Regions from separate parts of the Fictibacillus marinisediminis genome, predicted to be linked through region 1. Evidence: riboswitches for the same ligand, from Rfam matches in the RefSeq annotation. Region 1 holds a riboswitch; each other region holds the start of a gene.
What was found. A riboswitch is a leader RNA that binds a small molecule or an ion and turns the genes downstream of it on or off. The one in region 1 is predicted to bind S-adenosylmethionine.

Region 2: linked by a shared signal. The riboswitch ahead of LCY76_RS05970 (hypothetical protein) and the one ahead of LCY76_RS21830 (LLM class flavin-dependent oxidoreductase) in region 1 are both predicted to bind S-adenosylmethionine.
Region 3: linked by a shared signal. The riboswitch ahead of LCY76_RS05450 (methionine ABC transporter ATP-binding protein) and the one ahead of LCY76_RS21830 (LLM class flavin-dependent oxidoreductase) in region 1 are both predicted to bind S-adenosylmethionine.

The regions. Positions count from the first base shown of each region.
Region 1 is NZ_JAIWJX010000002.1:4,186,489-4,194,616, forward strand. It holds gene LCY76_RS21810 (L-threonylcarbamoyladenylate synthase) at 1-206, opposite strand, end outside; gene LCY76_RS21815 (GNAT family N-acetyltransferase) at 314-757, opposite strand; gene spoIIR (stage II sporulation protein R) at 824-1,498, opposite strand; gene LCY76_RS21825 (ATP-grasp domain-containing protein) at 1,776-2,729, opposite strand; gene LCY76_RS21830 (LLM class flavin-dependent oxidoreductase) at 2,741-3,790, opposite strand; SAM riboswitch class I at 3,951-4,049, opposite strand; gene prmC (peptide chain release factor N(5)-glutamine methyltransferase) at 4,294-5,157, opposite strand; gene prfA (peptide chain release factor 1) at 5,168-6,241, opposite strand; gene LCY76_RS21845 (MOSC domain-containing protein) at 6,357-7,016, opposite strand; gene LCY76_RS21850 (hypothetical protein) at 7,076-7,405, opposite strand; gene LCY76_RS21855 (FAD-dependent oxidoreductase) at 7,575-8,128, shown strand, end outside.
Region 2 is NZ_JAIWJX010000002.1:1,075,498-1,083,625, reverse strand. It holds gene LCY76_RS05995 (universal stress protein) at 1-287, shown strand, start outside; gene LCY76_RS05990 (hypothetical protein) at 341-541, opposite strand; gene LCY76_RS05985 (YhgE/Pip domain-containing protein) at 711-2,744, shown strand; gene LCY76_RS05980 (Fur-regulated basic protein FbpA) at 2,750-2,929, opposite strand; gene LCY76_RS05970 (hypothetical protein) at 3,391-3,600, opposite strand; SAM riboswitch class I at 3,605-3,709, opposite strand; gene LCY76_RS05965 (threonine synthase) at 3,782-4,990, opposite strand; gene LCY76_RS05960 (DinB family protein) at 5,166-5,666, opposite strand; gene LCY76_RS05955 (pyridoxamine 5'-phosphate oxidase family protein) at 5,751-6,386, opposite strand; gene LCY76_RS05950 (hypothetical protein) at 6,553-6,702, opposite strand; gene LCY76_RS05945 (M15 family metallopeptidase) at 6,931-7,872, shown strand; gene LCY76_RS05940 (winged helix-turn-helix transcriptional regulator) at 7,993-8,128, shown strand, end outside.
Region 3 is NZ_JAIWJX010000002.1:983,064-991,191, forward strand. It holds gene LCY76_RS05435 (ATP-grasp domain-containing protein) at 1-724, shown strand, start outside; gene LCY76_RS05440 (YflT domain-containing protein) at 858-1,301, shown strand; gene LCY76_RS05445 (phosphatase PAP2 family protein) at 1,385-2,032, shown strand; SAM riboswitch class I at 2,059-2,175, shown strand; SAM riboswitch class I at 2,256-2,369, shown strand; gene LCY76_RS05450 (methionine ABC transporter ATP-binding protein) at 2,468-3,499, shown strand; gene LCY76_RS05455 (methionine ABC transporter permease) at 3,489-4,151, shown strand; gene LCY76_RS05460 (MetQ/NlpA family ABC transporter substrate-binding protein) at 4,180-5,010, shown strand; gene LCY76_RS05465 (M20 family metallopeptidase) at 4,994-6,253, shown strand; gene LCY76_RS05470 (aldo/keto reductase) at 6,518-7,342, shown strand; gene LCY76_RS05475 (hypothetical protein) at 7,723-7,875, shown strand; gene aceB (malate synthase A) at 7,891-8,128, shown strand, end outside.

The sequences.
Region 1 (8,128 bases):
TCACTCGGTCTTCCCTTTGCCTGGAAAATTTTCTCGATGGCTTCATCACTGAGCGCGTTTCCTCCAAGTCCATATACTGTTTCTGTAGGGAATGCCACCACTTCATTTTTCTTTATCCACAAGGAAGCTTGCGTAATTTGTGGATATTCTTTTTCTTTATCCATTTTTTTATCCACAGACCATACTTCGGTTTTATACTCTCTCATGTGAAAAATCCTTTCAAACCGCCCAATCTGTGTTCTTCACGCTCATTCCGCACATCATCCACAAGTTATACACAAACGCTTCAGAAATGTGCATAACTTGTGGATAATTATTTGTCATTCAAGGTGCAGTAAAGGAGTACAACATCTTTTTCAGCTGTTTTCTTGTAGTGGGCGGTATTCTCAATATGGGAAGGAGTTCCTTTTTCGGGTACCGGCTGAAACGATAAAGGCTCAAAGAGATGAACAGCTTTCGTAAGCAGATACAGGGTTTCCACTCCTTTTTCCTTACAGTATAGCAAAATTCGTTGAATCAATCGCAGAAATAGTTGTTCATTCGAATATTCTTTCTTGATGACGAAGGAACGCAGCAGCCCGTCCTGGCCAACTCTTTCCAGGCCCACTGTTCCGATCGTATCTCCTTCATCATTTTCCACAACCAGATAGTTCTCGATTCCCTCTCTGATCCCGTCCGTTCCGAGACCTGCCTGCTTTACCAGCTCACCGAGACTTCCTGCTTCATGCGGCATAGCCGCCCGTAAACGAATTGTCATGGTGTTCACCCCTCTAGCATTTTTTATAAAAGTCTATGAAACAACCATGAAAGTTATGCAGGGCTTTTAAGAGAAAAGACTCCCGATCTTATCTGCGATGGTGGTAAAGAAGTCTGCCAGAAAGAATTTAACTTCTATTTTTTCTTCCTCAGGCTTTTGAACAACGGGGGCGTCCTGAGCAGTTCCTGAGGCTACTTCCTTTACACCCTTCTGATCTGCTTTAACCGCGTCTCCGTTTTCAAAATCAAGGAAACATAGAGGCGGAAACAATACACACCACCAATTGGCTCCTTTACCTTTACCAAGTGTAATGAGGACCGCTTCATACTTTCCGGCAGGGTAGATATTATTTCCGTACATTTTTGTCGGGAAGGCGACGTGATTGTTGAATTGAACTTTGTAGGGAATGTTGAGCCCTGCATCTTTCAAGTAGGACTTTACCACGTTTTCAACTTCAGGCAAATGTTTTCGGATCACTTTTTCGGCCTGATCATGTGAATCCAGGCCACCCACCCAGGTTGTGATCTGTTCGTTCACTTTATCCCGGATTCTTCTTTTCAGTGCCTGATCTTTTTCCGCGTCACTGTTTGCCAGAATCCGTAGCCTGATGGCATCACTCGGAATTTTAGCAGAGGCATTCAAGGTGGCATCGGCCACCTTCGTTTGGGTTTCAAAAAACAGCAGCATCGCGATCAGCGATAGGAATAGTATAGTCATTAGCGATTTTTTTGATCTTTTCATGTTTAAAACTCCCCTTTCCTTTTCTATCCTCATTGTGGTCACGGAAAGGAGAAATCATACTATGAATCTAGTAAACAAATACCGGAAAAATATGACAGAAACCGGCTGTGAAACAACGGACTTTGTCACAAATTTATTAAACATATCAAAAAGGTCACATAATTCCTCTGCAGTGTAGTGGGTCTGCTATATTAAGGACATCCCTATCACCCCCTTTTTCATGTAGATAATGAAAAAACAAAGAGCCTCCCGCTACTGGCGGGAGGCTCTTTTTGTCTTATTGCACGGTTGCTGCATTCAATGAATCAAGCTGCTGCTGCAAAAATTTCGCAAGCTCCAGCATGCCATATTTTCCGGCAGCCGCTTCAGCATCAGAGTTGTAGTTGGTGTTCGTATTGATATCATACGTATAGATTGTCCCGTCCTTATCTTTTATAAATTCGATCCCGGCAACATGAATCTTGTTGTCTGCCAGAACCCTCATATAGTTTTCAATGATTGACTCATTGAAGTTCTCCTGAATTTGAAACTTCGGCTTGGCCGGCGTTTCCTCTCCTGCAGGACAAAACAGGTCGCCGATCTGGCAGGCGTCTGCCGGACAGAGCTCAAAGCCTTCTGAGGTATCCACCCGAACCGCATAAACAAACTTGCCGCCGACAAATTCGCAGCGTGTAATATAAGATTCCGGCGATTCAATATATTCCTGTATCAATGTGATGCCATCCACCGGCTCTTCGAAATCAGGGCCGAGCACATACTCTTTCAATCCTTGATATGAATGGAAAAGCTGAACACCAAGGCCTTTTCCTGCACGGTTATGCTTTGTGATAAATGGTTTGCCGCTGAACGGCTCAGCTGCCTGCAGAATTTGGTCCTTGCCAACAGCCGCAATGGTTTTGGGCGTCTTCACCCCATGCGCCTCAAGCTCTAAATATTGAACGACCTTGCTCACCTCAAGCTGAAGAGCGCGGCTGCCATTCAGCACTTTTCGGCCATGTGCTTCCAGCCAGGCAATGACACTGGCAGCAAGTTCCGGTGCATAACGGTGTCCTCTTGTATGGGAGGAAGCACTCATGCGGCTGTAAAAAATGCCCTCGGGCGGAGCTTCTGCCAGATTAACCGTTCCCTGATCTAGATGCCATGCCTCATAAGGCACTTGCAGCTCATTCAGCCTCTTTGTGAGATGATCTGTCCATTCATCGTTCTCATGTATGATATATACTTTTTTCATGGTCATCCTCCTTATTTCGCATGTTCTTTCCGATAGCTCTCCACCAAAGGCATCACCCGTTTTGAGAAACGTTCCATTTCTTCTAACTGAGGGGAGAATTGCAGTAAAAGGAGTCCGAGGCCGGCTTCTTCATAAGCTGCAATCCGCTCCGCAATCTGTTCAGGAGTGCCGATCAGATTCGGCCTCAGCCCCCGGTTGGAAACAGAGTAGTCGTACAGCTGAATCTGCTGTTCCAGCTGCGATTTGCTCGTAAAATCTTTAAACCCAGCATAAGCGCTGGACTCTTTTACATCTGTAATCCTCTGCAGCTCCGCTTGGGCTTCTTCTTCAGTATCCCGGCAGATCACATAGGCCGCCATTCCGAACGAAGATAAAGGTTCTTTCCCTGTTTGCCCGCGGCGGTTCTTCATGTCATTGATCTTAACGGCGATCTCTTCGACTGTGCCGCCATGCATGACGTAGGCGTCACAGGAGGAAGAGATAACCTGTTTACCCCTTTCACTTTCTCCGCCAGCATACAGAATGGGATTCGGCCGCTGAACAGGTTTAGGGAAAAGTTTCGTATCGCTAAACTGATAAAACTTGCCGGAATAATTGAAGGTTTCTTCTGTCCACAGCCCCTTTAGAACATCAAGAAACTCTTGCGTACGCTCATATCTTTCGTCGTGGGCAGTAAAAATACCGCCATACTGCTTCGCTTCCTCTTCCCACCAGGCGGAGACGACATTAAGTGTAAACCTCCCGCCGCTCATTTGGTCGATGTTCGCCGCCATTTTCGCTGTTACAGCAGGATTATGGAATCCTGGCCTTACCGCTGTCATAATTTCTATTTTCTCCGTTACGGACGCGAGACCCGCCGCCGTTGTCCAAGCCTCCAGAGAGTCCTGCTCAGGTCCTTTTATATCATTCAAATACAGTTCCGCGATCAGCGTCGTGTCAAACCCCCACTTTTCCGCGGATTGAATAACCTTCTTCGCATAATCAAACGTCGGCGGCATGTTCTCATTTTCCACATTTCTCAGCCATCCGCCAAAGATCGGCAACCAGAATCCAAATCTCATCTACCTTTTTCTCCCCTCTTCCTTTTAAAAACATTCTGCCACTAAAAGAGACCCTGAAAGTCCATCCCTTCAGTGCGGAGGAGCGGTCAGGACAACGGCCTGACCCTCCGACTATCTAAAAAAACTTCCCCTTTAGATAAGGGGAAGTTTTGACCGCTCCATCTTATCTTCCAGGATCTACTCCTGCTGGATTTAGCACCTTCTAAAAATAGGTTGCCGGGTTTCATAGGGCCAGTCCCTCCGCCGCTCTGGATAAGATTTATTTAATTAATAGTAATCCTACAATAGAAGTAGGTATTGCGTCAATATTTAGGATGTGAGAATAGATGATATTGAATGGCGTTCGACCGGCGAATAAGTCCGGAAATTCAGTTCCGATCAATTATTGCTTGTTTCGCTCAATTTTTATGAGTTAGGCTCAATTCAGCGCCCGTTTTGCTCAATTCCGTTCTTCCGGCCACAAAAAAGAAGCCCCCAGCACAGCTGAGGGCCACCTTTTCTGCTTATTTAAAGCCAATCTCCGCGATAACCATCCGTTCTTTTTGGCTGATGTCCTTTACTACCGAAACAACCGACCCAGGGAACGTGACCCTGAGCATTTCAGCAACCGTCTGGCCCTGATCATGGCCGACTTCAAAGGCTACAATGCTTTGTTTGTTCAGAACGAGCGGCAGCTCCTCCATAAACCTTCTGTAAAATACGTAGCCGTCCTCCCCGCCGCTAAGTGCACGGAAAGGCTCTTGATCCTTAACGATCGTCTCAAGCTCCATTATTTCACGGTCAGGAATGTATGGAGGATTGGATACAACGATATCTGCTTTTTCTCCGCCCTTGATCAGAGGCTGAAGGAGGTCGCCATGAATAAAACGGACAGATGCCTCAAGGTTTTCAGCATTTTTCTTTGCGACTTCCAGTGACTCCTCAGCAATATCAATCGTGGTTACCGAAAAACGAGAATTTTCCAGTGCCAGCGTAATGGCAATGGCACCGCTCCCCGTCCCGACATCGACTGTCTGGATCTCTTCTATGCCAGGGAACCTCATCATGGAGCGCTGAAGCACTTCATATACGAGCTCTTCTGTTTCCGGCCGAGGAATGAGCACCTCTTTATTCACCGAAAAGCGTCTTCCGTAAAACTCTTCAAAACCAATAATGTACTGGACAGGTACTCCATCGCCATGTTTTTGTACAGCTGCTTCAAATACCTCTTGCTGCTTTGGAAGAAGCTCTTCATCCAAACCAAGAAGCAGCTCCGTCCGGCTCATATCGCCAAGTACATGACGAAGAAGAAGCTCACCAGCTAGAGGTTCCCGTCCCTTTTTCGTTAAAAAAGATGAAGCCCAGTTCAGGACTTCATGCCGTTTCATCGCTTTCATCTTATGCTTCCGTCTGGGCCTTCATTTTGCTTGTCTGGTCTTCTGTAATTAATGCTTCAATGAATTCGTCCAGCTTGCCGAGCAAAATTTGATCAAGTTTTTGAAGAGTCAGGCCAATGCGATGGTCCGTTACACGGTTCTGCGGGAAGTTGTACGTACGGATCCGTTCTGAACGGTCACCGGTACCAACTGCAGATTTACGGTTTTCATCGTATTCTTTTTGTTTTTCCTGCTGAATTTTATCATAAACACGGGCGCGAAGAACCTTCATCGCTTTTTCCTTGTTTTTGATCTGTGATTTTTCATCCTGACAGGAAACAACGGTTCCAGTTGGAATATGCGTCAGACGAACAGCGGATTGAGTCGTGTTAACCGATTGTCCGCCCGGTCCGCTTGACGTAAACGTGTCTACACGGACGTCCTTATCATGAATTTCAACTTCCACTTCTTCTGCTTCAGGAAGGATCGCTACTGTCGCTGTAGACGTATGAATACGGCCGCCTGATTCTGTTGCAGGAACACGCTGTACACGGTGTGCTCCGTTTTCATATTTCAGCTTGGAGTATGCCCCGTTACCGTTGATCATAAAGATGATCTCTTTGTACCCGCCAAGCTCCGTATAGCTTGCTTCGATTACTTCTGTTTTCCAGCCTTGCGCCTCGGCATAGCGGCTGTACATTTTGTAAAGATCTCCTGCAAAGAGGGCTGCCTCGTCACCGCCGGCAGCTCCGCGAACCTCGACGATAACGTTCTTATCATCGTTCGGGTCTTTTGGAAGTAGCAAGATTTTCAGCTGCTGTGTGTACTCTTCAATCTTATCTTCAAGCTCAGAAACTTCCTCTTTAACCATAGCGGTCATCTCGGCATCAAGCTTTTCTTCGAGCATTGCTTTCGCTTCGTCGAGCCCTTCTTTTGCTTCTTTATACTCGCGGTAAACCGCTACTGTATCTTGAAGAGAAGATTGCTCTTTGGAGTATTCCCTTAATTTATTCGTATCGCTAATGACTTCTGGGTCACTTAATAGATCATTTAATTTATTGTATCGGGCTTCTATCGTTTCTAAACGTTCTAACACGCTTTTCACCTCATTTTAATGGCATAACATTCTAATTATAATACAGGGGAAGTCACCCGTCAAAAGCCTTCAGACTGTGTTATGACCGTTTGAAGGCAAAAAGAAATCCCCGGAGCTACAGGTACTGCCCGGGGAGAGAGTCTAATCTCTTTTTCATAGCTGAGCGCCAGCCTTCCGCCAGTTCATTCAGACTGGCAAGCATGGTAAGCCCTTCTCTGTTTTCCTTGTCTATGTATGTCATTCTGTTAACAAATTCGACAGAGATCCCGGCTCGATGTTTTTCTTCAATAACAAGCTTGTCTCCCGGGCTGACAGTGCCTACTTCCAGTACCCGCAAGTAATAGCCGGAAAAACTGGTATCCTGAATATATTTGACCATCAATGGCTGTTTGAGTTTGGCCGCCACCTTAAAACAAGGCCGGCGCGGCTGGCTCACTTGGACCAGTGCCTCCCCAAGCCGGAAGATGTCACCGATAAAGACCTCTTTTTCGGTAAGGCCTTCAACGGTAAGATTCTCACCGAAAGAGGGTACGTCCAGAGAGATTCCCAGCCCTTTCTCCCAATACGCATAATGATCATGAGAATAGACACAGACTGCTTTATCCGGACCGCCATGGTGCACGGTGTCCGCCTGTACATCTCCTTCAAATTGAAGATTTGACAAGAATAACGGACCACGGGACGGCTTTTTATTGATCGCCGAGCTTATGTCTTTTCCCTGCCACGAAAGAACATCTGCCTTTCCAGTATTTAAAGCTATAATCGATCCTACCACAACTGCACCCCCGCTCTTTCTTTTATCGTACTCTATAGGGATGCGCCGGGCAAAGATTTTTAATACATGGATGTATGGTTTTTCAGCGCTTCGTAATCCAGTCGCTGCTGATTCATTCGGATGGCCTTTGTCAGTTCTTCAATCACGACTTTTTCATCGGTTATAATATTGAAAACAAAGGGAATGGTTGCAAAGTGGCCAAAAAATTGGGTACACCCTTTGTGCCGTATGTCGTGCTGCGCATCAGTAACCGGATTGACCTTCACGATAAAATTCCCCATGGATTCATAAATAGGATCCAACGGCTTTTCTTTCAACTTTTTGATAAGTGTGGTGATCGGAACAGGATGGTCGTTCCAGTCCGTTCCGTTCGATAAGATATCCAGCATTTTCTACACCTCTCTATTATGATTGTTCGACAGTGCCGGCAGGTTCTTGTTGGTACAGAAAGTGTTGAAAGAAAAAAAGGATACGGTGCAAGAATAGCGAACACCCATTTAACGATGACTAAAAGAAAACGAAGGGGAATACTATAGAAGAACAGAAAGGGGATAGCGTATGAACTATTGTATTATTGGCGGAGATGCGGCCGGGATGAGTGCTGCGATGCAAATCGTCCGCAACGATCCGGAGGCCCGCATCACCATTTTTGAAAAAGGCGGCATCTACTCTTACGGCCAATGCGGACTCCCCTATGCAGTGAGCGGACTCATTCCATCCACTGAAGAACTGATTGCCCGCGATGTAACCACCTTCAGGGAGAAGTATGGAATGGACGCCAGAACCTATCATGAAGTGACCCGGGTTGATCCAGGGGAAAAGACCATTTACGGCATACATACAAAAACGAATGAGGGATTTGTTTTTTCATATGACAAGCTTCTGATTGCAACGGGGGTCAGCCCTGTCATGCCGCAATGGGAAGGAAAGCATCTGCCAGGCATCCATGTTGTGAAAACGATTCCTGACGTTGAGAAAATCAAGAAGGACCTTGATCCCTCCATCCAGGACGTCACCATTATCGGCGGAGGCTATATCGGGCTTGAGATGGCAGAAAATCTTAGGCTTTTAGGGAAAAGGGTAAGGATTATCCAAAGAGGGCCCCAGCTAGG
Region 2 (8,128 bases), 3.1 Mb from region 1:
TGCAGGAACCGCTTCTTAACTTTGATCTGGATGAGATAATGGAAGAAGAGGACAAAGAACTCTTGCAGCCTGCCACTCAGTATCTCTCTGAATCAGGAATTCCCTATGAAACGCATGCCTATAACGGGGAGCCTTCTCAGATCATCACTTCGTATGCAAAAGAACACGAGTACGATGTCATTGTCATGGGGAGCACAGGTAAGGGATTTATAAAAGAAGCCTTATTGGGAAGTGTCAGCCATCAGGTAGCTCATACAGCAGAATGCCCGGTGATTATCGTTAAATAATAAAAAAATCGGTTCCCTTCAGATAGGGTACCGATTTTTTTGTTTATTTTCGTTTAAGCTGTCCAGCCAGGCTGATACAAATACTTTACGTTCCCCCCGCCGCCCGGGACGATGAATCCGCGGAATGCTTTCTTATCCTCTTGCTTTACGAGAACCTCACGAAAGACAAAAAACTCTTCTTTAATAACGACGTATTCACTAAGATTCCCACTGCGCAGATCAGAAAGAATTTCATTGGCCATTTGTTCGTTCAATCTGAATTCCTCCATTAAATAAGATTCTTTTATTAGTACACCATAACCTGGCTGGCTGTGTCCAATTCTTTTCCATACCTGATAAGGGGCTTTACATAAACTTCCGTTTGAAACAAAGACTATGCAGAACTGCTGTCTTCATTAAATTGCTTGAAAAGGATTTGTGACGATGAAAAATATGTTCCGCGTTTATTTCTTGGATTGGAAAGACATTTTGACAATTCCCTCTGCAGCTCTGCTGATCTTTGGGTTAATTGTGCTGCCATCTGTTTATGCCTGGGTGAATATAAAGGGCATGTGGGATCCCTATGAAAACACATCAGGCATAAAAATTGCCATCACGAATGAAGATACAGGAGCCTTGTTGCAGGATGAGCACATTAATATCGGACGTCAAGTCGTAAGAAATTTAAAGAACAATCATAAGCTAGGATGGACCTTTGTGGATAAAGACACCGCTTATTATGGAGTGGTGAAAGGGAAGTATTATGCCAGCCTCTTCATTCCACGTGATTTTTCACAAAAGATTTCAAGCATCGCGAGTGAAAATCCTGAAAAACCTGAAATCGTATATACAGTTAACGAAAAAATCAATGCCGTATCACCTAAGATCACCCAGTCAGGAGTTTCTACCGTTATCAACCAGGTTAGCGACAATTTCACGAAGAGTGTAGGAAACGCCATCTTTAAAAAATTTAACGAAGCTGGCATGACGTTAGAAAAAGAAATGCCAACGATACTCAGCTTTGAACAGAAGATATTTTCTCTGGAAAAAGAGTTTTCTCAAATCAATCAGATGGGAGACCGTATCATCTCGGTTGATCAAAAAATGAATGAGTTAAAAAACAGAACGGGTATGATCCAAGAGTTTCAAAAAAACGTGCCAGACATCGATAAGCTGGGAGCTGTTATCCTTAAATCGGAAGAAAGCTTGCCTAAGATCAAAGTGGTGTTCGACCAGTTGGCTCCTCTTCAGGATAATCTGTTAAAACTTCAAACTGCAGATGACATGGCAGGGAATCTTGAACGCTCACTGACTGACCTAGAGGCAGCCGTGGATAAAGCGATCTCAAAAGGAAACGCAGCACAAAAAGCTAACCCGGATATCTCATTTCAGCCTGATGAACTTGAAGCGATCAAAGAAGAATTGCATCAGATTAAAAACACCGTCCAGCAAAACAAAGAAATCCTTTCTGGCCGTGCAGACTCGTACATGGATCCTCTGCAGAAGCTTTCTTCATTTGCTCAACAGGACTGGCCCGCACAGGAGCAGAAAATCCAACGGGCAGCAGATTTTATGAGAAACGAGTGGCCTGCCGTCAAACAAGATATTCAAAAAGCAGGGATATTGATGGATACCCAGCTTCCCCAAATAGAACAAGCCATCCACAAGGCCGCTATATTTGCAGAAAAAGACTTGCCCGCCATGGAGAAATCCATCACACGTACGGCCGACAAAATCAGGGATTTTGAACGCAGCAATAATCTAAGAGATATTATTAAAGCATTAAAGAACGATGCTCAAAAGGAAAGTGATTTTCTGGCATCTCCTATCACGTTGAAGGAGAATAAAATTTTTCCGATTCCTAATTATGGCTCCGCCATGACTCCCTTTTACACCTTACTGGCGCTTTGGGTGGGAGGAATGCTGCTCATCTCTTCTCTTAAAGTTGGTGAAGTTCCAAGTAAAGGAGAGGTTTCCCCGCTTTCTTTTTACTTTGGGAGACTGATGACATTTGCAACGATCGGCATGCTGCAGGGGCTTGTCGTATCTCTTGGTGACCGGTTCATTATCCATTCCTACATTGTGGACAAAACATGGTTTGTTTTATTTGCCATGTTCCTGAGCATCGTCTTTGTCATTCTAACGTATACGCTCGTTTCCATTTTTGGAAATGTGGGTAAAGGCCTGGCGGTTATTTTTCTCGTTCTGCAGTTTTCAAGTTCAGGCGGAACATTTCCTGTGACAATGACCTCTTCCTTCTTTCAAAAGCTTAATCCTTATATGCCGTTTACGTATGGAGTCAGTTTACTGCGGGAAGCAACCGGGGGAATGATTAGAGAAGTTGTACTGTCTGACTTGTATCATTTGCTGCTTTTCCCCGCTGTCTTTCTTATTGCTGCCCTGTTTTTAAGAAAACCGTTGCAGCGAATACAGAATAGAAGGGGAGCAGGTGCGAAAAAAGCAAGAATACTTCAATGAGTGGTTTATTTAGCCTGCCGAAGGCTGTTCTTTCCGCCTGCTGCCTTTGCATACTCCTCTTCAAGATCAGAGAGTGTCAGCTGAAATAAATGAAGCTCATCTTTCTTATAAATGCCCATATTGATGAGTTTATTGATCAGCTGATTTCGTTTGCTTTCCACAGCTCTTCTTAGTTGATTTTCCAAAACAATCCCTCCTTTTTTACAAGACTTATTTAAAAACACATTGTTGATTTTCTTTCCTTTTGTGCATCGAATACTGATGCTTGAAAGAGACCTTCAAGTCTTTTTTATACAGTAAGGTGTGTGTGATAGCTGGCGATGATAAGAGCCTGCTGATTTGTGAAACAAATGAAACGCCTGAAAAGCAGATGGGAATAAGCTTGGTTATATCCTTCTGCTTTTCAAAAGACGGTTCAATCACACTCCACAAAAAAACAACTACGTTTACAAACAAAGCTTTTAACAAGGCTGTTTTCGTAACCTTTGTTGCTCTTGGGAGTGGTTGATTTTCGTTTCAGCATGCTTGCTTTCCGCGGGGCGTGCGCTGAGCCTCCTCGGCGCATCCGCCTGTGGGTCTCACCTGTCCCGCTTCCCCCGCAGGAGTCTCGCACCTTGCACTCCAATCAACTATAATGAAGGGTTCTTTACAAAATGTTTCCAAAGCAACAATCTTTTAGGAAAGAGCCTTTAACAAAAAAATAAACGCCGTCATTTTCATGACGAAGCGCCTTTGGTTGACCAATCAGCAATCCTGATATTTCGCAGTGAATTAGTTGGTTTTTTACATAAATAAAAACCTCTTCTTGCGGAAGCAAATAAGCACAAGAAGAGGTTGAATCGCCATCATAAGCCATACTCTTCTTATCATTCAAGCGTTTTGCTTGTGGAATTGGCACAGTACTCATAATTAAGTCCGCTGCCGAGGCTTCAAAGGGCCAGTCCCTCCACCTCTCTAAATAAGAAATATAAGGTAAATGTATTCTATTGAATTCAATTATAGGGATTTCCATCTTATTGTCAAGACAAAAACTCATTTTATTTTCGAATGATTTCTCCAGGCTCTAATACAGGAGGATCTACAGAAACCGAATCAGGGTATTTGATCCCCTGCCCAGTATTTAGGCATATCACCTTTTCATCTGCTTTGATCCAGCCATTTTCCCTCAATCGTTTTGCGGCGGCAAACACAGCCGCGCCTTCCGGACAAATAAAACTTCCTTCAAGCTCTGCAGTTTGGCGCTGAGTAAAGCTAATTTCATCTTCTGAAACGGCAACGGCGCATCCATTCGTTTCATAAAGTGCTTCAAGGACAAGGAAATCTCCGATTGCTTTTGGAACATTGATACCAAAAGCAGCTGTCTCAGAATTTTCCCAGAACTCCGATTCACTCTTGTGTTCTTCCCATGCTTTTACGATCGGTGCACATCCTTCAGCCTGGACAGCTACTAAACGCGGCAGTCTGCTTCCTTTAAATAAGCCCAGTTCCCTGAATTCTTTCAATGCTTTATATATGCCAATCAGCCCCACTCCTCCGCCAGTTGGATATAAAATAACATCAGGCGGCTCGCTTCCGCATTGTTCTAAAATTTCATACCCCATCGTTTTCTTGCCTTCAATCCGGTAAGGTTCTTTTAAAGTGGAAGCATCATAGAAACCTTCTTCCTTCACAAGGGACGCGACAATTTTTCCGGCATCACTGATCAGGCCGTTCACAAGAAAAAGCTCTGCACCTGAAATCGCCACTTCTTTTCTCGTAATGACTGGGGCATCCACTGGCATAACGATGTACGGCTTTATGCCGGCCCTTGCACAATAGAGTGACCAGGCGGCTCCTGCGTTGCCATTGGTCGGCATGGCAAGCCGGGTAATACCGAGCTCTCTGGCTTTTGAAACGCCGACTGCCGCTCCCCTGGCCTTAAAAGACCCGGTAGGTATCATGCCCTCATCTTTCATGAGCAGATTTGCAATTCCAAGCTTCTCACCGAGAGCAGGCATGGATAATAAAGGAGTCATCCCCTCTCCCAGTGATACCACATGATCTGGGTCTATAACAGGAAGAAGCTTATGGTACCTCCAAAGACCATTCCTCTCTTTATTAATAATTTCATTCTCATTTTTCAGTTCCTCTAAATCATAGTTTACGAGAAGGGGGGAACCGCACTGGCACAATTGATTAGGTTTGTGATGAGCATAGATGCTGCCGCACTTTGGACATTCAAGATGGCTGACATAGCTGAAAGACATAACATACCTCCAATATTCCCTCACCAGAAAAGGACAGCAAAAAGGCACCGCTGTGCATAAGGAATAACATGCATAGCGGTGCCTTCAGTTTTCTGATCAGCAATTTATTCTATTGTGTTAAATTTTAATGCAGGTATTCTGATAAGTCAACTAAGGTATAACTTCCCGTTGATGTCTAGCTTAATTGTCTGGAAAGAACCTTTTCCTTAATTTCTTCAATTTGAGCCAGATGTCTCTTTTCATGATACCCCACGAAAGGAATCCATTGTTTTAATGGCATCGGGCCAAACACCGGGTGAGGGTAGGATTTCTGTTCCAAAGCCTCTTGATCATTGCTGTTTGCTACCTTATTCAGCTCATTTCGTGATTCTTCCAATTTTTCTTTTATTTTCTTCAGAGTCAGATACCGTTTCGTAGGAACAACAAAAACAGGAGCCTCTACTTTTCTGCTGCGGTCCACCGTCATTTCAATCGGTTTCAGTTCTGCAGATACCGTTATTTTACTTTTTAAACGGTTTGATATGATGATGGCGATCGATTTTTCCATGAGATATAGATGATGCAGCGTCTGCATGATCGACCATCTGTCCTTCTCTTCCGGTTCGTTTAACTGATCATCGCTTAGACCGCTTACCGTTTCTAACAGCTGCCTTCTGATTTCTTCATTCTGGTTCATATCTATAGCCTCCCATTTGGCGGATCCGTTTCAGGAGTAATCAACCACTTCTAAGAAGAACAATGGTTACGAAAACAGCCTTTTTTAATAAAGCCGGTCTCTGTATCCTTCTTGCAAGCCCTCTTCTACCTGCTCAGTACTCATATTGGGAATATTCATATGAGCTGCCATCATTTTAGCCGCAGATGGCAGCGATTCTTTCGGCTCCCATGATTCCGGACACCAAAGCCTGGAGCGGATAAACGCTTTGGCACAATGCAAGTAGCATTCCTCAGCCTTCACTACGATTCCAAACAAGGGTAGTTTGCCATTGACAGCACTTAATTCCAGAAGCTCTTTGTCACGGCAGATAAAGGCTTTTCCGTTCACTCTTAGCGTTTCCCCCAGGCCCGGAATCATAAATAACAAACCTACGCCCGGGTTTGTTAAGATATTTTGTGCAGAATCCATTCTTTTGTTGCCAAGACGTTCAGGGATAAATAGGTGATGTTCGTCTAGCACGGTAACGAATCCCGGGACATCTCCCCTTGGTGAAACATCGGATCTGCCTTCCGAATCACATGTAGCCAGCGTCAAAAAAGGAGAAATTCCGATAAATTCCCGGCAATGCTGGTCAAGATATGAGATTACTTTGTTCTCAGCCCGTATACTGGGTGTTCCACAAAGAGAACGCAATTTCTCAAATTCTTCTTCAGTGTCTATAATCTTTTGCCATTTCATGCTCATTATATCGCCTCCAAACACATGCATGGAATATAGTTCCATCATACCTTGTGTTTAATTAGAGAACCAGAGCTTAAAGGATGAAAACAAAATAAATAGCCTGAACTCCGCTCATATGAGTCCAGGCTTCTTAGTTCAACATTAGCACAATCTCCTAGTAAAATCAGTTTGGATTCAAAAACGTTAATTCATACTCTGGTTTTCGATCTTCGTCTGGTTTTTTAGATGTTCCTGCTGCCAGCAATAGCGGCTGCTTCAGAACGGACTGGGTCATGGGCTTCGAAATAGGCTGCGCAACTTGATTCATATCCATTGTCCATCCCTCCTTACCAGTTTTCTAAATCTATACCCGGCACTTACAAGCCTGAAACCTATTTATCTAATTTTTTTAATATTTTATTTTATGAATGTTTAACGTATTTGTTCATTGTACTATGATATGTTCATATAATATTCAGTTTCATCCTTTGTTTCACAGGGAAACTTCAGTTATAATTAGAAGTCGGAATCAACAACGCAATTTTGAAAGGAAGTTTTACATATGAAGAAAAGGTTAGTTTCAGGAGTTGCATTTGCATTAAGTCTGGCTCTTTTTGCCGGCTGTTCCAATGATGATCAAACCCAAAAAGATAATACGTCTCACAAAACGGAAAAACATGAACATGAGGCACATAAAAAGAATGAACCGACGAAAAAAAATGAAGATAAAAACACACCTTCTGATGAAAACAAAAAGAACGGCGAAAACAAGAACAATAACGGCAATGTAAGCCAGGATCCTGAACCGAAAAAAGATCAGGATAAGAAAAAAAATGAACCGGGCGAGCCTTCGCAGGATCAGAATAAAAAGCCAAAACCGCCAGCTCAAAAGGACGACAGTGTCTCTGTTGTAGCCCATCCAGAAAGTATTCCCGTTCTAGTAAACAAACGTTCTAAACTGCCTGAAAACTACAAGCCGGCAGACCTTGTTTATCCTGATGTACCGTTTATTTTCAGTGAAAAGACCGAGAAACGCATGATGCGCAAGGCTGCTGCTGATGCGCTTGAAACCATGTTTGCTGCCGCGGAAAAAGAAGGAATCCACTTGACCGGAGTTTCAGCATACCGTTCGCATGCTACACAAACAACGCTGTTCAATAATTATGCCAAACGCGATGGCTATGAAAAAGCAAGAACATACAGCGCACTTCCTGGAACAAGTGAACATGAAACAGGATTGGCGATTGATGTTGCTGGAGACGGCGGAAAGTGTCCTGCCCAAGATTGTTTTGGCGGCACACAAGAATCAAAATGGCTTGCTAAACATGTTTCAGAGTTCGGCTTTATTATTCGCTATCCCGAAGGAAAGGACTCCATTACCGGGTATAAGTACGAGCCTTGGCACATCCGTTTTGTAGGAAAATCTGTTGCACAAAAGATCATGGGCAAAGGAGAAACACTGGAAGAATACTTTAATGCCGTGCCCGTCTCTAATGGAAAATAAATTTAAAAGTACCTAGCCGCCTGGCTGGTACTTTTTTTGTTTATCAACACTTACTAAAAGTAATTATATTAATAAAAATCATCTTGTGTTATACTAAAATTAGCGAGGTGAAGGTACATAATGAACACGTCCAAACTTTGTCCCAGGTTCGAAAAAACAATGAATCTCTTGAGCCAGCGATGGACGGGCATGATTATTTATCTGCTTCTATCCGGCCCTCACCGTTTTTGTGCCATTGAATCAGCCATCGGAGTGA
Region 3 (8,128 bases), 3.2 Mb from region 1:
TCTTCATGATCAATTAGAAACCTTCCCATTTCCATGTGTGGTTAAGGCAGCGACAAATGAGGCAAATGCGGCGGGTTTTGATGTATTTATCTGCAAAAATCAGGAGGACATTGACAGGGCAGCAAACTTTTTCGCCTCCTGTGAAGGAATCGTCATAGAAGAGTACTTGGAGATCGAGCACAATTACTGCGTTCAGTTTGCCTGTACAGCAGATGACCGTCTGATCTATCTGGGCAGTACGGTCCAAAATATTACGGAAGACGGAAAATATAAAGGAAACTGGGTCGATAAAGAGTCAGAACCCGATGATGAGGTCATCAAGGTCGGGAGAAGAATTATGGAAGAAGGCTGTAAAAGAGGCTATAAAGGGATTGCTGGATTTGACATTGCGGTAACGGCTGATGGAAGGAAAATGGCCTTTGATTTAAATTATAGAGTCAACGGTTCTACCGCCGCACTTCTTCTGAGAGAAAGTATTGAAGAACAGCTCGGTAAAAAGGTAATCAAATTCGTTTCCTGGAAATCCAAGGGCGGTATAGAACCCCTGTATGATGAAGTGAAACGGGGGATTGAAGATGGATATTTCATTCCGCTGTCGATCTACAATGGCAGTGAAAGCCCTTATAAAGATGCCGACACGCTTCTACAGGGCCTCGTACTGGGAGACACAAGGGAAGAGGCGGATCAAAAGGAATATATTTTTCAAAGAGCCGGTCTATCCTAAAAGAGAAAACCATCTATAGCTCCCCGGAATTTGTAGGGGAGTTATCTTATCCTTATGATGACACCTGTTTACAGATATAGGGTTGGGGTAAATACTAGTAATAAAATCAGACTTTGATTAGGAGGTCATACATATGAGCAAAATGGTGATTGGAGTGTATGAAACAGAGAACGAAGCTGTTGATAGTATACAATCCCTGGTGAATAAAGGATACAGTGCAAAGGACATCTCCATCCTTGCTAAAGATGATGGAAAGATGGATCGTGTTGCCGATAAAACGAATGTTTCAGAAGAACATCTGGACGAAGATGTAAACGAAGCCGCCTATGGAACCATTGCAGGTTTTCTGACTGGTATCGGCGGAGCCATCGCGGTCCCAGGCCTTGGTGTTCCCGGTATTGGTCCGCTGCTTGCTGCTGGTCCATTTGCATCCATGTTTAATGAAGATTCAGAGGATGATTTAAAAGAAGTTCTCATGTCCCTGGATCTTTCAGAACGGACGGCTGAGCGTTATGTGCAAAAAATAGAACAGGGCAGCATTATGGTTTTCTTAGAAAAAGATGCGGTGAAACTTTAACAATAGAGTATACCTGAACGCATAAAATAGTCCTCCACATGAAAGGATATGTACATAAAAAGCAAGTTAAAGTGAGGGCGGATATGAAAAAAGAGAATATGGCAATTGTAAGCGGCGTTATGATAATGGGTATTTTAGCTTTAAGACTAATGAACAGGCTTCGTAATGATGATCATTGGATGAAACTCGACGGAATCGGAAGCTTGGCTATATTTTCAGCACGGGGCGGAGGTTTCGTGGATTTCTTTCTGAGAAGTTACTCTTTTCTTGGTTCTGGATTTCTGTTGATTCCTGCCACTATTTATTCTGCATACAGATACAGGAAAAAAGGAAAGAGAAACATTGTTTTTTTATTAATAGCCAACCTGATCGGATGCCGTTTGATTAACTCTGTTTGGAGAAAGAATTGGAAGCAGCGGCCTCCATCCACTAAGCCTTTTTACATAAGGTATGGATATCCGAGTGCTCATTCGATGAATGCAACAGCTCTTTATGGTCTTTTTACACTCTTATCAAAAAAGTTTGTTAGAACGAAATTTTGTATATTGGCGGTGCACCTTGGATTTATTTGCTGGAGCAGAATTTATCTTGGCATTCACTATATTACGGATGTACTGGCTGGAGTTGCCGGAGGAGCAATGTGGCTGGCTTTTATGGCTTCAGTGTTTTTATTCCGATCTGAGAACTCCGAAAAAAGATTTGACATCGACTTAGATCATGGTATAAGATAGATCTCATCAAGTAAATATGAACGTGTTTCTTATCCAGAGAGGTGGAGGGATATGGCCCTATGATACCTCGGCAGCAGGTTTTTCTTTTGAAAAACACTGTGCCAATTCCAGCAAGTTCCTTTAAGGGGCTTGGAAGATAAGAAGAGCAGCTCGTTTCCTTATGGATACAAAATCTCTTCTTTCTTTAAGAAGAGATTTTTTTATTTAATTGAACATTATTTGTTTCTTATCCAGAGAGGTGGAGGGATTGGCCCTTTGAAGCCTCGGCAGCGGGTTTCCGGTTTAATGGGAATACTGTGCCAAGTCCGGCAAGCGATTAGCGCTTGGAAGATAAGAAGAGATCAGCCACTCATTTCGATGCTTCAGGCCTCTTCTTGTTTTCAAGAAGAGGCTTTTTTTGATGTTTTAACAGTAGCGAGAAAGGAGATCACATCATTGATTCGATTTGAAGAGGTAACCAAAATTTATGAGAGTGGCAAAAGCCAAGTAAGAGCGTTAAACAATGTGAGCTTTGAGATAAAAAAAGGAGAGATCTATGGTGTTGTGGGATACAGCGGAGCAGGAAAGAGCTCCTTGCTGCGATGTGTGAATCTTTTGGAGAAGCCGACATCAGGGCACGTCTTAGTAGGAGAGGAAGACATGGCGAGATTGTCTCCGAAGGAACTGAGAAAAAAACGAAAAAATATCGGCATGATTTTTCAGCATTTTAATCTGCTGAACGCAAAAACGGTATTTGATAATATTGCGACACCGCTTTATCTTCTCGGCAAGAAGAAATCATTCGTTAAAGAGAAGGTGAACGACTTGCTGGAATTTGTGGGCTTGTCCGAGCATGGGCATAAATATCCCGACCAGCTCTCCGGCGGACAAAAACAGCGGGTAGGCATTGCCAGGGCGCTCTCCACTGATCCGGAAGTGCTATTGTGTGATGAAGCAACATCGGCATTGGATCCGCAGACGACCTCCAGTATTTTAAAGCTTCTGAAAAAAATCAATAAGGAATACAACATTACGATCCTTATCATCACCCATGAGATGAACGTCATCCGGGAGATATGTGATTCCGTTGCTGTGATGGAGGGTGGCGAAGTGATCGAGAAGGGGAGCGTTTTTGATTTGTTTGCCAGGCCACAGACTGAGACGGCAAGGCGTTTCGTCAGTTCGGTTCTTCAGGATGAACTGCCTGAGTCCCTTAAAAACCTATTGAAAAAGCAGGACAGGAATCATCAGATTTTCAGGATCGTATTTACCGGAGCATCCACAGGACAGCCGCTGCTGTCACAGATTGCCAAAAAATTCAACGTGGACGTCAGTGTTCTATACGGCCATGTCACAGAACTCCAAGACGTTCCTTTCGGAAACCTTGTCGTTCAATTTTTCGGGGACGAACAGGAAATCCGAAGAGCAATCTTTTTCGTGAACCAGAGTGAAGTCGAAATAAGGGAGGTTGCACCTTATGCAAGTTGATTGGAGTACATTTTGGGTGGACATTTTAAATGCGGCCGGTGATACCTTAACGATGGTTGGATTTTCCTTATTGTTCTCGGCTGTAATCGGCATTCCGCTTGGGGTAGTACTCGTAGTCACGAGGAAGGGCCACATTCTTGAAAACCTGGCCGTCTTTAACGTTTTGAACGCGATTGTAAACGTTCTGCGTTCGATACCGTTCATCATCTTAATGGTGGCGATTATCCCGTTTACGAGATTAGTAGTCGGTACCTCAATCGGGACATCGGCCGCGATTGTCCCATTGATTGTATATGCCGGCCCCTATATCGCAAGGCTCGTGGAAAACAGCCTGCTTGAGATCGATCCGGGCATTGTAGAGGCCGCAGAGGCCATGGGAGCTACTCCTTGGCAGACCATCTTTCGCATACTGCTGCCGGAAGCATTCAGTTCACTGATCCTGTCGTTTACGATTGCAACGATCGGCTTGGTCGGAGCTTCGGCGATGGCAGGGGCTGTTGGTGGAGGAGGCTTGGGCGATCTGGCCATTGCCTACGGCTATCAGCGATTTGATACAGACGTGATGATTGTCACCGTCGTTCTGCTCGTCATCCTTGTTCAAGGCTTGCAGAGTACCGGAAATATACTCTCCAGAAAAATTAGAAGAAGATAAAAAGAGAAAAAGGGAGAAGGGAAATCTTATGAAAAAATATTCATTGATCATTTTAGTCATCGGGGTTTTAATGTCGGCATTCTTGAGCGCATGCAGCGGCGGAGATAAAAAGGGGCTTGAAAAAGTAAAGATGGGCATCAGCGGATCTGACAGTGACGTGTGGAAGTATATCGCTAAAAAAGCAGAAAAAGAAGGCATTGATTTGGAAATCGTAGAGTTCTCCGATTATGTCCGTCCGAATCAGGCATTGGCTGACGGGGATATTGATGCCAATGCGTTTCAGACCATCTCTTACTTCAACGCATTTAAAAAAGAACACAAATTGGATTTAGCACCAATTGCAACAACCGTCATTGCGCCTATGGGCGTTTACTCTAAAAAATACAAGGACATCAAGGATATCCCGGCTGGATCAACCATTGCTTTGCCGAATGAAGCTACGAACATGGGTCGTGCATTGCTTCTTCTGCAGAGTGCAGGGCTAATCAAACTGGAAAAGAACTTTGATGGAAATGGTGATCTGAAAAAAGTGGTGGAGAACAAAAAACACTTAAAGCTTAAACCAGTAGTCGCAGGCCAGACACCACGGGTGCTTCCTGATGTGGCCGCTTCAATCATTAACAATGGCGTTGCTGTCGATGCTGGAATGAATCCGAAGAAAGATTCGATCTTCCTTGAAAGCAAGACTGCAAAGCCATATATCAATATCATTGCAACAAGAACTGAAGATAAAAATAAAAAATCGCTGAAAAAAATTGCGAAGATCTATCAATCAAAAGATACAGCCAAGAAGATTAAAGAAATCTATAAAGGTGCAACCATTCCTACGTTTGTACCGCTAAGTGAAATTGGAGAGTAATAGAGAGAAAGGATCTGAGATCATGACTGTAATCAGCAGAACTACGGGAGAAATCCAGGAACAAATCCGTACGAACATTGATGTAAACCAAGCGGCTTACATTCAAACTTCTCACGAGATCCATGACAATCCAGAAATCGGAAATGAAGAAGTGTTTGCATCCAGCCTGCTTACATCGCTGCTCGAAAAAGAGGGGTTTCAGGTAGAACGCGGAGTGGCCGGTCACGAAACGGCATTTGTTGCCCGTAAGCGTTCTATTCTAGATGGGCCATCCGTTGCCTTTTTAGCAGAATATGATGCACTTCCCGGCATCGGTCATGCATGCGGCCATAATATCATCGGTACATCAAGTGTGGCAGCGGCCATCGCTCTTGCTTCTGTTATCGATGAGATCGGAGGAGAAGTAGCTGTTTTTGGAACGCCTGCTGAAGAAGGCGGAGAGAACGGAAGTGCGAAGGGAAGCTTTGTGAAACACGGTTTACTGGACGGCATTGATGCTGCGTTAATGTTCCATCCGGGTAATGCTAACCGCATTACCGGGACATCGCTTGCCGTTGATCCGATGGACTTTGAATACATCGGGAAGCCCGCTCATGCGGCTGCAGCACCGGAAAAGGGAATTAATGCGCTTGATGCAGTTATTCAGTTGTTTGTCGGGATTAACGCACTGCGCCAGCATGTGGCGGACGATGTGAAAATTCATGGCATCATTACACACGGGGGAGACGCTCCTAATATTGTGCCTGAATATGCGAAGGCCCGTTTTTACATTCGTGCTTCCACAAGAGCAAGACTGGATGAGACAACGAAAAAAGTAACAGCCATTGCAGAAGGTGCTGCCCTTGCAACAGGCGCAAAGCTTAATGTTATTGCTTTTCAGAATCAGGTGGATAACCTTTTATTGAATCGGTCGTTTGATAAAGTGTTTCAAGAACAGCTGGAGAGCCTTGGAGCGGCAGTCGATACTTCGCACCGCAGCGGTTTGGGATCAACTGATGCCGGAAACATCAGCCAGGCCGTGCCGACCATCCATCCCTATCTTCAAATCGGCCCTGATCACATAGTCGGACATACGGATGAGTTCAGAGAGGCCGCAAAATCAGAACAAGGCGATCAAGCGCTTATCCTCGGCGCAAAAGCTCTTGCCTTGACAGGCTATCAGCTTCTCACGAACGGAGAAGTGCTTGCTGGGATTAAGAAAGAATTTGAAGTAAATAAAGCGAAGGAACTTGCTTCGGTCTAAAGAGCGATTTTGTCGATATTGAGCTTATTTTTGATTAATTGAGCCGAACTCAACTTTTTTGAGCTAAACTTCAATTAATTGAGCCAAATCAGAAATAATTGAGCCTAACTTCAATTAATTGATCCTATTTCATTATTCAGACTTCTTCGCAAGATTTTTGTTAACTCTTAAAAGCCCTCAATCTCCCTGGAGGGCTTTTTTCCTAGCACAATTTTTTCATTTTCTCCGGCCAAGTGGTACCATACAAACAAGGAGGCGGTACATATGATAAAAAGTATTTCTGATACAGCTTTATTACAAAACGGTTTAAGGATGCCATGGCTGGGTCTTGGCGTATATAAAGCAGAAGAAGGCCAAGAGGTTATTGATGCAATTAAACATGCGGTCGCCGCCGGCTACAGAAGCATCGATACAGCTTCGTTCTATAAAAATGAAGAAGGTGTAGGAGAGGCTGTTAAACAGGTGGATGTCCCGCGTGAAGAGCTTTTTATTACGACCAAGGTCTGGAATTCAGAACAGGGGTATGAGGAGACGCTGCGCTCATTTAAAGAGAGCCTGGAAAAGCTTGATATGGATTACGTAGACCTGTTCCTTGTTCATTGGCCGGTGTCTGGCAAGTATAAAGAGACGTGGAAAGCATTGGAATCGCTTTATAAAGAGGGTAAGACCAAAGCAATTGGTGTTTGTAATTTTAAAATTCATCATCTGGAAGACCTTATGAAAGACTGTGAGATTAAACCGATGGTCAATCAAGTGGAGTACCATCCCCGCCTTACACAAAAAGATCTGTTGGCTTTCTGCAAAGATCAAGGCATTCAAGTTGAAGCATGGAGACCATTGTTAAAGGGTGAAATCTTTGATGAGCCGATCCTGACGGCATTGGCAGAAAAGCATAATAAAACAGTTGCACAGGTTATTCTTCGCTGGGATCTTCAGAATGGAGTAATAACCATTCCTAAATCAGTGAATGAAAACCGTATTAAGGAAAATGCCGATATCTTTGATTTTGAATTAAGCATGGAAGATATGGAGCAGATTGATTCATTGAATAAAGATCTTCGAAACGGCCCAGATCCGGACGAGTTTTAAGAAAAACTAAATTAGACATTGAGGTTTAATCAGGGTGAAAGGGAATTGAATTGCCAAGACAGGGATCAGGGAGCTGATCCCTGTCTGCTTTTCAGGCTTTTCATTTGTTTCACAAACTTTCAAGCAACAGTATGCGATGTCCTTTACGAACGAAAATCAATCTTCGGCTTTAGCGAAGCGTAAGAGTTTGATAACTTAATATTTGCAGACTTACAGTAAAATCGTCCTTAGTGAGGCCCTCTGTTATAGAACAGAGGGCCTATTTTTATTTTTATTTAAAAAAAGTGTTGCACAAATCATCTCGACTGTTATATATTATTTTACAAGATAAATATCTGTTTTATAACAGTGAACCTATCTCGTAATAAGGAGGAGAAATCGTGATGAATTGTGCCAGCTGCCATGGGAATGGTGAAGAAACATGCTTAGAGTGCAACGGATCAGGAATGCATCAAAATGGAAACTGCCCGGACTGCATGGGCGAAGGATGTGTCTGCTGCAAGCGCTGTAATGGAAACGGAATCATTGACTGAACAGGAGGTTAACACATGGAAAATTCGGTAGTAACATCTAAAATACAATCTGTTGCAGTACAGGGAGGTGTGGACCATGAAATACTGTCAGCAGAAGCCATGTCTTTTCTTGAAAAGCTTCATGATCGTTTTCAGAATGCAAGATTGCAACTCTTGCAGAACAGAGTAAATAGACAGGAAAAGATAGATCAAGGTGAGTTTCCAGATTTTTTGCCTGAAACAAAGAAAATACGGGAAAGCAATTGGTCTGTTG